Regions from separate parts of the Nonomuraea sp. 3N208 genome, predicted to be linked through region 2. Evidence: riboswitches for the same ligand, from Rfam matches in the RefSeq annotation. Region 2 holds a riboswitch; each other region holds the start of a gene.
The links. Region 2 has a riboswitch for S-adenosylmethionine ahead of thrC (threonine synthase). Riboswitches for the same ligand answer to the same signal wherever they lie in the genome.
Positions count from the first base shown of each region.

Region 1 (4,206 bases), on a different contig from region 2:
CGCCGACCCCTCGATCCTGTACGGCACCGCGTCCGCCTGCCTGATCGCCGCAGCCGGCCTCTACCTCGGCAACCGCGCCATGCGCCAGGGCGTCAACTGATCAGGGACTGATCGCCAGGAACACGAACGCCGCGAACAGCACCAGGTGCACCCCGCTCTGCATGAGCGTCGCCCGGCCCGGCACGACGGTGAGCGTCGAGACCACGACGGTCAGGGCCAGCAACACCATGTGGGTGCCGCCCAGCCCGAGCAGCAGTGGCCCTTCGAGCCAGATCGACGCCACCGCGATGACCGGGATGGTCAGCCCGATGCTGGCCATCGCCGACCCGAGCGCCAGGTTCAGGCTGATCTGGACCTGGTCGCGCCGGGCCGCGTTGAGTGCGGCGATCGTCTCGGGCAGCAGCACCAGCAGCGCGATCACCACGCCCACGAAGGCCTGGGGCAGCCCGGCCGACGACACCGCCAGCTCGATGACCGGCGACTCCACCTTGGCCAGGCCGACGACCGACACGAGCGCGACCAGCAGCAGCCCGAGGCTGGTCAGCGCGGTGCGTCCGGACGGCCTGGGCGCGTGCTCCTCTGGGTCGAGGGGCGCGCCGTCCCTGGGGACGGGGAGGAAGTAGTCGCGGTGCCGTACCGTCTGCGTCACCACGAACAACCCGTACAGCGCCAGGGAGGCCACTGCCGCGAAGGCGAGCTGGGCGGGCGAGAACGCCGGCCCTTGTGCGCTCGTCGTGAACGTGGGCAGCACCAGGCTCAGCGTGGCGAGCGTGGCCACGGTGGCGAGCGCCTTGCCCGTGCCCTCGGCGTTGAACTCCGCGATCCGCCGCTTCAAGGTGACGGTGAGCAGGGACAACCCCACGATCCCGTTGCAGGTGATCATCACGGCCGCGAACACGGTGTCGCGGGCCAGCGCCCCGGTCTGCGCGCCGCCGGAGATCATGAGGCTGACGATGAGCGCCACCTCGATCACCGTCACGGCCACCGCCAGCACCAGCGAGCCGAACGGCTCTCCGACGCGGTGCGCGATGACCTCGGCATGGTGCACCGCGGCCAGCACCGCCCCGGCCAACAGAAGGGCCGCGACGATCGCGATCGCGACCGGTAGCTCGCGGCCCCAGGTGAGCCCCAGCGCGAGCAGCGCCAGAGCTGGTATGAGAACGGTCCACAACCTCGCAGCGTTACGGATCATATACAGGGCGTTCTTCCCTTCTTTCGAGGGGGAATAGGGTTGCACCCTGATAATGCCTTGACATCACGTTTTAACGGGAATGAAGGTGACCTCGTGGCCCATGTGATCGCGACCGAAACCGTGCCCTGGATCCCCGTGGCGCACCGCCTCGACGTCATGCTCTCCCGGACCGTTCCGCCCGCGGCAAGCACCACGTCGGCGTTCGCGTTCGTCTCGGACGAGCTGGGCAGGACCCTGATGACCTGGGTGGATCGGGAAGGGCGCGGCTGGGACATCCCGGGCGGCCACCTCGAGCCCGGCGAGAGCGCGATCGACGCCGCGGCCCGCGAACTGCACGAGGAAACCGGCCTGTGCCTCCCGTCCGCCGCCCTGTCGATCTTCGCCTGGCAGCGCATCCAGCTCTTTGACGCTCCGCCCGCCGAGTACCGTTACCCGTCATTGGCGTACATGGCCATGTTCCGCGCCGTCCACCCGGGCCCGGGTGCCCCGACCCGCCCGCCGGCCGGTTCTGAGAGCACCCGCGCCGAGTGGCTGCCACGCGCGGACATCGAGCGCCTCTGCGGGCCCCGTACGTGGCTGACGCTGCTAGAGGTCGCGGGCTCGCGCTAGATCTTCGCCTCGGTAGAGATGCTCGGGAATGGTGGCGAGCGTGGACGGATGGACCTGCGCCCCCAGCCCGTAGAACTTCTGGAAGCTCATGATCAGCGGCCGCCAGGCGTCGGGGTCGATGCGGTCGCTCGTCCCGGCCATTCTGATCTCTTCGTGCACCCACACCCGCTGCACACGTACCTCGAACGCCAGCGTCCCACCGTCGTCCCCTACCGGATGCACCGCCTCGACCACGGCCTCCATGCTGACCGGGCACTCGGCCACCCGCGGCGGCGCCACCGTCTCGGAGGGCGTGGCGGTCAGCCCGGCCCGCTGAAACTTGTCCGGCACGTACCGATATCCCCGCTCCCACTTGCGGTCAGGAACGGGATTGGAGCCGGTGGTGAGCGCCAGCCGGTCAACGGCGGTGGCGAGCGCGTCGGAGGGCAGATTCAGTACGCATTCCCGCGTCCTGACCAAGTTTTGAGCCGTCTTGGCCCGTGAACCCAGTCCCAGCATGCCCCGCCAGCCGAGCCAGAAGGCCGACGACATGGGGGCCAGGTTGGGGGTGCCGTCCTCGTTCAAGGAGGAGAGCAACACCACGGGCGTGCCGAAGTAGAGGATGCTGGGCTCGATCCTGGCGTGCGGGTCCGCGTCAACGAGAATGCTCATGCAGACCAGTGTCGTGGCTCGTCAGAGGGGCCGCTGGCAGGTATCGGACAGCTCAGCGGCGACTCAGGACCCGGGCGCTCAGGGCCGCTTTGACCTCCGACCACTCATCGGCGACCACGGAGAAGATGGCCGAGTCCCGCACCTTTCCTTCCTCGCCCGGCGCCCACGAGGGTGACCAGTTCCGCAGCACACCCTCGAACCGGGCGCCGAGGCGCTCGATCGCCCGCCGCGAGCGCGTGTTCCGCGCATCGGTCTTGAGATCGACCCGCACCACGCCGAGCGCCTCGAACGCGTACGTGAACAGCAGCAGCTTGGCCTCGGCGTTGATGCCCGTGCCCTGCGCCGACGCCGCCAGCCACGTCCACCCCACCTCGATCGCCCGCAGTTCCTCCCGCCCCGGCCAGCTGCGAGGATCCCAGAACGCCGTGCACCCGACGGCCCTACCGTCCGCCACCCGCACCTGCGCGAACGGCGTCAGCCCCGCGCGCTCCCTCTGGTCCCGCAGGTACGCCTCGACGTCCGCACCCCGAGGCACCAGGGTGAACGCGTAGGCGGAGCGATCCTCCTCCGCCGCCCACGCCAGATCCGCCGCATGCCGCATCGCCAGCGGCTCCAGCCTGACCAGTGATCCGTGCAGCACGGGAACATCGAGCCGCAGGCTCATCGAAACCCCCTCATCGTTCCTGGCGTTGGCACCTTGCCGCTTCGGGCAGGTTGCCGGACCGTCACCGGGCCAGGTCCCTCAGATCCTCTGGATGAATATCGGTGCGGAGATCATGCCCGACTCCCGAGAGCTCCGTCAACGCGACGCCCTTGGAGGAGCCGGTCGCCCCGGCCGGGATCTCGAAGGCCCGGCTTCGCCCGCCTTCTTCGACCCTCGCCCGCGGGAGTTCTGTCAGTGCCGTATGCGATGATCCACCGCATGGACGGAAGCATGGTGCTGCAGACCGCAACCGAATGCGAGAGTTTCCTGCGTTCGGCAGCAGATCGGAACTGGGCGGAAACCCCCATTCCCGGGATGGACTGGACCGTCGCACGGGCCGTGGCTCACGTAAGCGACTGCCTGCTGTGGTACGCCACCGATCTTGCCGCCGGCGAGCGGGAGCTCAGCACCACGGACATCCACGTCCGCCCTGAGTCGAAGCCAGACGACCTCATCGCCACGATGACCACATACGCCACGGTCCTTGCGCGTGTCATCGACGCCAGTGCTCCTGGAACTCGCGGATGGCATCCTTTCGGTCTCGCGGACCCGTCCGGCTTCGCCGCGATGGCCTGCGACGAGATGCTCGTGCACACCGCCGACGTCGGCTCCGGCGTCGGTCAGACCTTCCTCCCTGCCGAGAAGTCAGCGGCAGCCACCTTGCGTCGCTTGTTTCCGTGGGCGCCGGCGGACACGGACCCGTGGGAGACGTTGTTGTGGGCCAACGGCCGCGCCGACCTCCCCGGCCAAGAGCGGCAGGTGGGGTGGAGATGGCACTGCGCCCCGCTGACCGAATGGAATGGCACCAACCCCAGACGCCGAGTAGCTCACTAGGGGGCCACACCCTGTCCACGACGGACAGCCCATCCGGCGCTGCCTTGACACGCAACCGTCATCGTCCACCGGACGTATCTCTTGGAGAGGGCCCATCATGCCGAAGCAGGTTGGGCCAGGCCGCACGTTACATGGGCGTCTGGTGGAGAAGGACGACACGCCAGCCATCCGGGGTCCGGCGGTAGACCGTTGAGGCGTACCACGAGGACGTCTCATC
Region 1 is NZ_JBQQBR010000060.1:14,445-18,650, forward strand. It holds gene ACTWPT_RS52995 (ABC transporter permease) at 1-100, shown strand, start outside; gene ACTWPT_RS53000 (calcium:proton antiporter) at 101-1,192, opposite strand; gene ACTWPT_RS53005 (NUDIX hydrolase) at 1,286-1,801, shown strand; gene ACTWPT_RS53010 (flavin reductase family protein) at 1,778-2,452, opposite strand; gene ACTWPT_RS53015 (GNAT family N-acetyltransferase) at 2,505-3,116, opposite strand; SAM riboswitch class I at 3,124-3,214, opposite strand; gene ACTWPT_RS53020 (maleylpyruvate isomerase N-terminal domain-containing protein) at 3,375-3,989, shown strand; gene ACTWPT_RS53025 (nuclear transport factor 2 family protein) at 4,117-4,206, opposite strand, start outside.
Region 1: another riboswitch for S-adenosylmethionine. It lies ahead of ACTWPT_RS53015 (GNAT family N-acetyltransferase); the one in region 2 lies ahead of thrC (threonine synthase).

Region 2 (4,206 bases):
CCCTCAGGGGCAGGAGTGTCGAGGCCCTCGGCAAAACGGACGTCCTCTTCCCCAACGTAAACGTTGACGAAACGTCGAATCTTGCCCGATTCATCCAGAATTCTCGCGCCGATCCCCGGGTAGTCGGAGTCGAGCTTGGCGAGCACGTCACGAAGCGTCGCACCCTCGCCACTGACTTCCGCGTTCCCCCCGGTGTACGTGCGCAGGATCGTGGGAATCCGCACAGAAACGCTCATGGTTATCTTGCCTTTCCTGGTTGTCAGACAGCCGCGCGGAACGCGTCGAGAGAGGGCCGGATCACGGCGGTGGGCTGGGCGTCGTCGCCGGTGATGGCGTCGAGCGTCTTGAGCCCGTCACCGGTGTTGAGCACCACGGTCTCGGCCTCGGGATCGAGCCGCCCGCTCTCGGCGAGCTTCTTGAGCACGCCCACGGTAACCCCGCCCGCGGTCTCGGCGAAAATGCCCTCCGTCGAGGCCAGGAGCTTGATGGCGGCCACGATCTCGGGATCCGTGACGTCCTCGACGGCCCCTCCGGTGCGGCGGGCGATGTCGAGCACGTACGGGCCGTCTGCGGGGTTGCCGATGGCCAGCGACTTCGCGATGGTGTCCGGCTTGACCGGCTGGACGACGTCGTGCCCGGCCTTGTACGCGGTGGAGACCGGCGAGCACCCGGCCGCCTGCGCCCCGAAGACCTTGTAAGGCGTGTCCTCGACCAGCCCCAGCGCCACCAGCTCCTTGAAGCCCTTGTCGATCTTCGTGAGCTGCGAGCCGGAGGCGATGGGAATGACGATCTGCTCGGGCAGTCGCCAGCCGAGCTGCTCGGCGATCTCGTACGCGAGCGTCTTGGAGCCCTCGGCGTAGTAGGGCCGCAGGTTGACGTTGACGAACCCCCACTTGTCGCCGAGCGGGTCGCCGATCAGCTCCGAGCAGAACCTGTTGACCTCGTCATAGGTCCCGTCGATCCCGATCAGCTTCCCGCCGAACACCCGGGCCATGGCGATCTTGGCGGCTTCAAGGTTGGCCGGGATGAACACGCACGCGTCGAGCCCGGCCCGCGCCGCGGCGGCCGTGACCGCGCCCGCGAGATTGCCCGTGGAGGAGCAGGAAAGCGTGTGAAAACCGAAGTTGCGTGCCGCCTCGACGGCAATGGCCACCACCCGGTCCTTGAAGGAGTGAGTGGGGTTGCCGGAGTCGTCCTTCACGTACAGGGATTTGAGGCCGAGCGCCTGCCCGAGGTTGCCCGCCTTGACCAGCTTGGTCCAGCCGGGGTTCATGTTGGGCTTGGTGGCGACGTCGACCGGCACGGGCAACAGCGAGCGGTAGCGCCAGATGTTGGCGGGACCGGATTCGATGTCCGCGCGGGTCACGGTGCCGAAGTCGTAGGCCGCTTCGAGCGGCCCGAAACACTCCAGACACGCGAAGCTGGGACCCAGTGGGTAGCGTGCGCCGCACTCGCGGCAGGACAGACCGACAGCAGGACCAAAGTCGAGCGACATGAAGCGAGGCCTTCCCTCATCTTCGCCCGCGGCCACCTTGACCACGAACCGGAATTGGCACCTTGTCCCGGTCGGCCTCGCCAGGTCGCGAGTCTCAAGCCGGGAGGGTTGCCGGGGCTTCGCAGGGCCGGTCCCTCCACCCCTCTGGATGAGCAATATGCAGTTGTTGAAAAGGACTCTACCCGCTTAAGTAGCCGTAATTACCACCTGTCTCAGTATCTGAGACGAGCGGTCTCAGCGATAGTCCTCACCGAGCACTCCCTGCACGTATTTCCTGGCCTGGTGAATGCGCGATTTCGCGGTGCCCAGGGGGATGCCGAGCTGCTCGGCCACCTCGTTGTAGTCGAGCTGGACGATGTCGCGCAACACCAGCGCCTGCGCCAGGTCGGGCTTGTCGGCCTCCAGCGCCTCCATCGCGTCGAGCAGGTCGAGCCGGGACCCGGCGATCACGCTCACCCGGCGGACGTCGGGCTTCTGCATGGGCAATTCGTCCGACGTCTGCTCCGCCGCTCGCCGCTTGAGCGACCGGTACGTGGTCCGCGCGCAGTTGGCGGTCACGATGTGGAGCCAGGTGCTGAACCTGGCCCGCCCCTCGAAGCGGCCGATGTTGCGGGCCACGGCCAGCAGAGTGTCCTGGGAGGCTTCCTCAGCATCCTGGTGATAGGGCAGGATCCGCGCACAGTGCCGCATCACATCCGGTTCGATCCTGGCCAATAGCTCGCCAAGCGCGCGATGATCTCCGGCTGCGGCGGATCGGGCGAGTTCCTCGGTTAGCTCATCAAGCGCCATAGCTGGGATCCTATGATCGAAGGGAGCCATGATGAACAGCGTCCTGGTGGCCTCCAACAGAGGGCCTGTCTCCTTCACCGTCTCCGACGACGGCGAACTGACCATGAAACGCGGCGGGGGCGGGCTGGTGTCCGGGCTGTCCGGAGTGGCCAAGGAGGACGGCGTCCTGTGGGTTTGCGCGGCGCTGTCCGACGACGACCGCAGTGCCGTGCGCCTGTCTCCGGGCGGCCGGATCGACCAGGCCGGCTACGACACCGGTCCGCTGCGGATGCTGGACATCCCGCCGGCCACCTTCCACCGGGCGTACAACGCTGTGGCCAACTCCACGTTGTGGTTCGTCAACCACCTGCTCTACGACATCCCCAACGCGCCCAACTTCGGCACGAGGTTCGCGCGCGAGTGGGAGTCCTACCGTGATTACAACGGCGCGTTCGCGCTGGCCCTGGCCGAGGAGGCCGGGCACGGCGCGCGGGTGATGGTGCAGGACTACCACCTGACGCTGACCCCGGCGATGCTCCGGGCCGAGCGACCCGACCTGCGCATCGCCCACTTCAGCCACACCCCATGGGCGCCGCCGGAATACTTCTCCCTGCTGCCCGACGAGGTGGTCGGCGAGGTCCTGGAGGGCATCCTGGGCGCCGATCACGCCGGGTTCCTGACAGGCAGGTGGGCGGGCGCGTTCATGGACTGCTGCGAAGCGCTGCTCGGCGCCGAGGTCGACCGGGTGGCCCACAGCGTCACGCACGAGGGCAGGACGACCAGGGTCGGCGTGCACAGCCTCGGCGTGGACGGCGCGGCGTTGTGGGATCGGGCCTGCGAGCCCGATGTCGAGTCCTACATGACCGCGATCAGGGATCAGGTCGGCGACCGCAAGCTGATCGTCCGCATCGACCGCACCGAGTTGTCGAAGAACATCGTGCGCGGCCTGGTCGCCTACGGCGAGTTCCTGGCCGCGCATCCCGAATGGCACGGGCGGGTAGTGCACCTGGCCTTCGCCTACCCGAGCCGGCACGACCTGCCTGAATACCGCGAATACACCGCCTCGGTGCAACGCTGCGCCCAGGAGATCGAGAACCAGTTCGCCACTGAGGACTGGGACCCGCTGATACTCAACGTCAACGACGACTACCCGCGATCGCTGGCCGCGTACCGGATGGCCGACGTGCTGCTGGTCAACCCCATCCGCGACGGGATGAACCTGGTCGCCAAGGAGGGCCCGGTCCTGTCGGACAACTGCGCGCTGGTGCTCTCGCGCGAGGCGGGGGCGGCGGCCGAGCTCGGGCCCTACGCGATCACGGTGAACCCCTACGACATCAGCGGCACGGCCGCCGCCCTCCACGAGGCGCTCGTCATGCCCGAGGACGAGCGCAGGTGGCGCCGCGACAAGCTATGCGCGGCCGCCACCGCCCTGCCGCCCCAGAAGTGGTTGGCCGCCCAGCTCGACGCCCTGGAGTGAGCTCTACTTCCAATCCGCGTACTTGAGCGCGTCCGCCAGGCCCGGCGTGTTCCACTGGTCCACGACGAGGATCTTGCTCTTCGGCAGATACCACTCGCGCTGCGTGAAGCGGGCGTACACCTTGGTGCTCGAGTAGCTGACGCACTTGGCCTGCCAGGCGTTGTAGGCCGCCTTGTGGCCCTCGCCGACCTGGCGCAGCCCCCTGGCCACCTTGGGGCCGATCAGCTCGCCATATTTCTGGTTGAACGGGCAGGGCTGCACGTCGCTGGCCGTGTAGAAGGGGTTCTTCCCGGTGTAGGGGCCCCAGCCCTCCGCGCCTATCTTGATGTACTTGGGGCCGAGGAGGTAGAAGGCGTCGCACTCGGGCGTGCTCCAGCCCTGGGGCTTGCCGCACTTGCCGGTGACCACCTGGACCACGTCGGCGCCGAAGCGGTACACCTTCCACTGGATCGGTATGTAGAGGGTC
Region 2 is NZ_JBQQBR010000016.1:202,579-206,784, forward strand. It holds gene ACTWPT_RS25235 (MoaD/ThiS family protein) at 1-236, opposite strand, end outside; gene thrC (threonine synthase) at 260-1,495, opposite strand; SAM riboswitch class I at 1,509-1,650, opposite strand; gene ACTWPT_RS25245 (RNA polymerase sigma factor) at 1,730-2,284, opposite strand; gene ACTWPT_RS25250 (alpha,alpha-trehalose-phosphate synthase (UDP-forming)) at 2,316-3,740, shown strand; gene ACTWPT_RS25255 (hypothetical protein) at 3,744-4,206, opposite strand, start outside.

Region 3 (4,206 bases), on a different contig from region 2:
TCGGCCGCCCCCGCGACGAGGCCTGGGCCTCGGTCGTGACCCGCCTCACCGGGGGCCGGGCAATCGCCATCGACTATGCACATCCTGTGGATAACCGCCCGCTGTGCGGCACGCTGACGGGGTACCGCGACGGCGCCGTGGTCGCCCCGATTCCCGACGGGACCTGCGATATCACGGCCCATGTCGCGCTCGACGCGTGCGCCGCGGCGGGGCGGCGGGCCGGCGCGATATCCACAACCTTGTCCACACAGCGTGACGCGTTGCGGGCCCTGGGGATCACCGGCACCCGGCCGCCCATGGAGCTGGCCGGCACCGATCCGCGCGCCTACCTGCGGGCCCTGGCCAGGGCGTCGGAGGAGGGCGAGCTCATCGACCCGTCGGGCCTCGGCGGCTTCGGCTGGCTCGACCAGCGACGGTGAGCCGGTCTCGGCCGGCGGCTCTGGACCGGCGTCGGCTGACTCCACTCAGGTCATTCGGCGGTCAGCTCCAGAGCGTGCAGGCCGCGGATGATGTAGCCGGGCTTCCAGACCGGCTCCTGGCGCAGCTCCAGCGTGGCCGCCCGGTCCAGCAGCGCGCCGAACGACTCCATGAGCTCGATGCGGGCCAGCGGCGCGCCCAGGCAGAAATGAATGCCGGCCCCGAAGGAGATGTGCGGATTGTCCGCCCGCCCCACATCCAGCCGGTCCGGATCCTCGAACGCCGCAGGGTCCCGGTTCGCCGAGCCGAACAGCAGCGCAACCTCCGACCCGCGCGGAATCGTCACGCCGTGGACCTCGATGTCCTCCAGCACCCACCGCTCGAACATCTGCAGCGGCGTGTCCCAGCGCATCAGCTCCTCGACAGCGGTCGGCAGCAGAGAGCGGTCGGCACGCAACCGCGCCAGCTCGCCGGGGTTCCTGAACAACGACCACCAGCCGTTACCCGTGACGTTCACGGTCGCCTCGTGGCCGGCGTTGAGCAGCAGAACACAGGTGCCGACCAGCTCGTCCTCGGTCAGCTCGGTGATCCCGGCGAGCGCGCTGATCAGGTCGTCACCGGGACGCTCCCGCCGCTCGCGGGCCAGGGCCTTGAGGTAATCGGCGAACTCCGCGGCCGCGCGCACCGCGGTGTGCTGGGCGTCGAGCGTGGGGTTGAGCTCGTACATGCCGCAAATGTCAGCCGACCAGGGGCGCAGGAGGTGACGATCCCGGTCGGGGATGCCGAGCATCTCCGCGATCACGGTCACCGGGAGCGGCTCCGCGACCTCAGCGATCAGGTCCCCGCCGCCCTTCTCCACGTACGTGTCCACCAGCCCCGCGGCGATCGCGCGCACGCGCGGTCGCAGGGACTCGACCATGCGCGGCGTGAACGCCTTGGAGACCAACCGGCGCAGCCGCGTGTGCACCGGCGGCTCGACGTCGAGCATGCCCGCCCTGATCACCCGCCAGAACGGATCCTGGAAGTCCGGCTCGGACTGCCTGCCGAACTCTTCCGGCGTGGCCACGTGGAGGAAGGACCGCCCCAGCCGGCGGTCTCTGAGCAGCACGTTCACGTCGGCGTGACGTGAGATCAGCCACTGGTTCGTCGGCTCGAAGTAGCAGACGGGCGCCTCGCGCCGCAGCTCGTCGTAGACCCGGTACGGGTAAGCCACGAAATCCGGATTCCAAGGATCAAAGCGCACTACTTCATACTAGGAGCCTCAGGCAGGACCTCCTCCTCCTGCTCGGCCTGCTTGGCGTGCTTGCCGCGCATCCGGATGTTCAGCAGCTCCACGACGACCGAGAACGCCATCGCGAAGTAGATGTATCCCTTCGGGATGTGCTGGTCGAGGCCCTCGGCGATGAGCACCACACCGATCAGCACCAGGAACGCCAGCGCCAGCATCTTGATGCTCGGGTGCTGGTCCACGAACCGGCTGATCGGCCCGGAGGCGAACAACATGACCAGCACCGCCACCACGACGGCCGCGATCATCACGCCGAGCTCGTCCACCATGCCGACCGCGGTGATGACCGAGTCGAGCGAGAACACGACGTCGAGCACCATGATCTGCACGATCACGGAGGCGAAGGAGGCGGCGGCGGCCTTCTTGCCGTCCTTGGCCGCGGGTGCGTCCATGCTGTGGCCGATCTCGGTGACGCTCTTGGCCAGCAGGAACAGGCCACCCAGCAGCAGAATCAGATCGCGTCCCGATATCTCGTGGCCGAAGAGGGCGAACAGCGGCTCAGTGAGCCGCACCACCCACGACAGGCCCAGCAGCAGGAGCAGCCGGCTGATCAGGGCGGCCGCCAGGCCGAGGACGCGGGCTCTGTCACGTTGTTCGGGAGGTAGCTTCCCAGCCAGGATGGAGATGAAGATGATGTTGTCGATGCCTAGCACGATCTCCAAGGCCACCAGGGTGAAGAAACCGATCCAGATCTGCGGGTCGGTCACCCAGTCCAACATCAGCGCACCTCCATGACATGTGCCTCGCGGTTCCCCGGTAGCAACGAGTCAAGACACGCAAAAGTTCGCCGGTTTGCGTTTTGCCGTGGGGACTGGGTTATAGTGCGGGCGTAGGTCATGAGTGCCAGCGACAAGCCCCGGCTAGCTGGCCGGCAACCCTCGCGTCCGCGGCGGGGTGCCCCGGGTGAAGACCTGGTCCGTCACGCGGTGTGGCGGGCAAGCGCGGGCTCCGTGGCTGCTCCAGGGGTCCGATGGTCCCTGAGGGAGATGTGCCGTGTCCACGCTGACGATCTTCGACCCCGTTCCCGCCCAGGCATCTGGCGAGACCCAGGCCCCCGCCGCCACCGCGAGCCGGCCGATCCCCGCCGTGCTCGGGGCCGACCTCCAGGTGCCGGTCAAGGGCGGCCGGCTGGTGGGGTACGCCAACCTGGACTACGCGGCCAGCGCGCCCTGTCTGGAGCCGGTCAGCGCCGCCGTCGCCGCCGCGCTCCCGGCCTACTCCAGCGTCCACCGCGGCGCCGGCTACGCCTCCCAGCTCACCACCGCCAGGTACGAGCAGGCCCGCCACACGGTCAGGGCGTTCGTCGGCGCCCGCCCCGATGACGCGGTGATCTTCACCCGCAACACCACCGATGCCACGAACCTGCTGGCCGGCTGCCTGCCCGCCGGCACGACCACCGTGGTCTTCGACACCGAGCACCACGCCTCGCTCCTGCCCTGGGCCAAGTCCGTACGGCTGGCACCGCCTGCGTTCCCGGGCGAGGCCGTGCGCGCCGCCGACGAGGCACTGGCCGGGATCGAGGGGCCGAAGCTGCTCGTGGTCACCGCCGCCTCCAACGTCACCGGTGAGCTCTGGCCCATCGCCGCCCTGGCCCACATCGCGCGCCGCCACGGGGCCCGCATCCTGGTGGACGCGGCGCAGCTCGTACCGCATCGGCGGCTCAACCTGACCGCGCTCGACCTGGACTATGTGGCGTTCTCCGGCCACAAGTTGTACGCGCCGTTCGGGGCCGGGGTGCTGATCGGGCGCCGGGACTGGCTGGCCGCCGGAGAGCCGTACCTCAAGGGCGGGGGCGCGGTGCGCTCGGTCGAGGACGACGTGGAGTGGCACGACGACCCGGAGCCGCGCCATGAGGCGGGCACCCCGAACGTGCTGGGCGCGATCGCGCTGGCCGCCGCCTGCGACGCGCTCACCGCCACCGGTTGGACGGCGCTGGTACGCGAGGAGGAGCGGCTGCTGGCCCGGCTGCGGTCGGGGCTGGCCTCGATCGAGGGCGTGCGGGAGTTGTCCCTGTGGGGGGACGATCACCCGCGGGTGGGGATCGTGTCGTTCACCGTGGACGGGCACTCGGCTCGCGAGGTGGCCGAGGTGCTGTCCGGCCAGTACGGCATCGGCGTGCGCGACGGGAAGTTCTGCGCGCACCCGTTCGTGCGGCACCTGTTGATTGCTGCCGCCGAGCGCAGGAGCTCGGCCGTAGAGAGCGACGCAGGAGCCAACGAAGGCCGAAGCGGGCGCGACCATAAGCACGCCGATTGTGAGGACGGAACCACATCCGCCGTACGCGCCTCGATCGGCATCGGGACCACGCAGGAGCACGTGGACCGGCTCGTCGAGGCACTGCGGGACCTGGTATCCCGCTGAGCCGGCGGGTCGGCGGCTCTTCCGGCTGAGCCGGCGGCGCGGTGGTTCAGCCGATCATTGGCGCCGGCTCACCGGTTCGGCGGCTTGCGGTGTTCTGGCTGGTCGTCGGAGACCAGCGCGTCGATGTCCCGCATCTCCTC
Region 3 is NZ_JBQQBR010000012.1:191,896-196,101, forward strand. It holds gene ACTWPT_RS20180 (SAM-dependent methyltransferase) at 1-419, shown strand, start outside; gene ACTWPT_RS20185 (cytochrome P450) at 470-1,660, opposite strand; gene ACTWPT_RS20190 (TerC family protein) at 1,660-2,424, opposite strand; SAM riboswitch class IV at 2,538-2,653, shown strand; gene ACTWPT_RS20195 (aminotransferase class V-fold PLP-dependent enzyme) at 2,699-4,066, shown strand; gene ACTWPT_RS20200 (DoxX family protein) at 4,135-4,206, opposite strand, start outside.
Region 3: another riboswitch for S-adenosylmethionine. It lies ahead of ACTWPT_RS20195 (aminotransferase class V-fold PLP-dependent enzyme); the one in region 2 lies ahead of thrC (threonine synthase).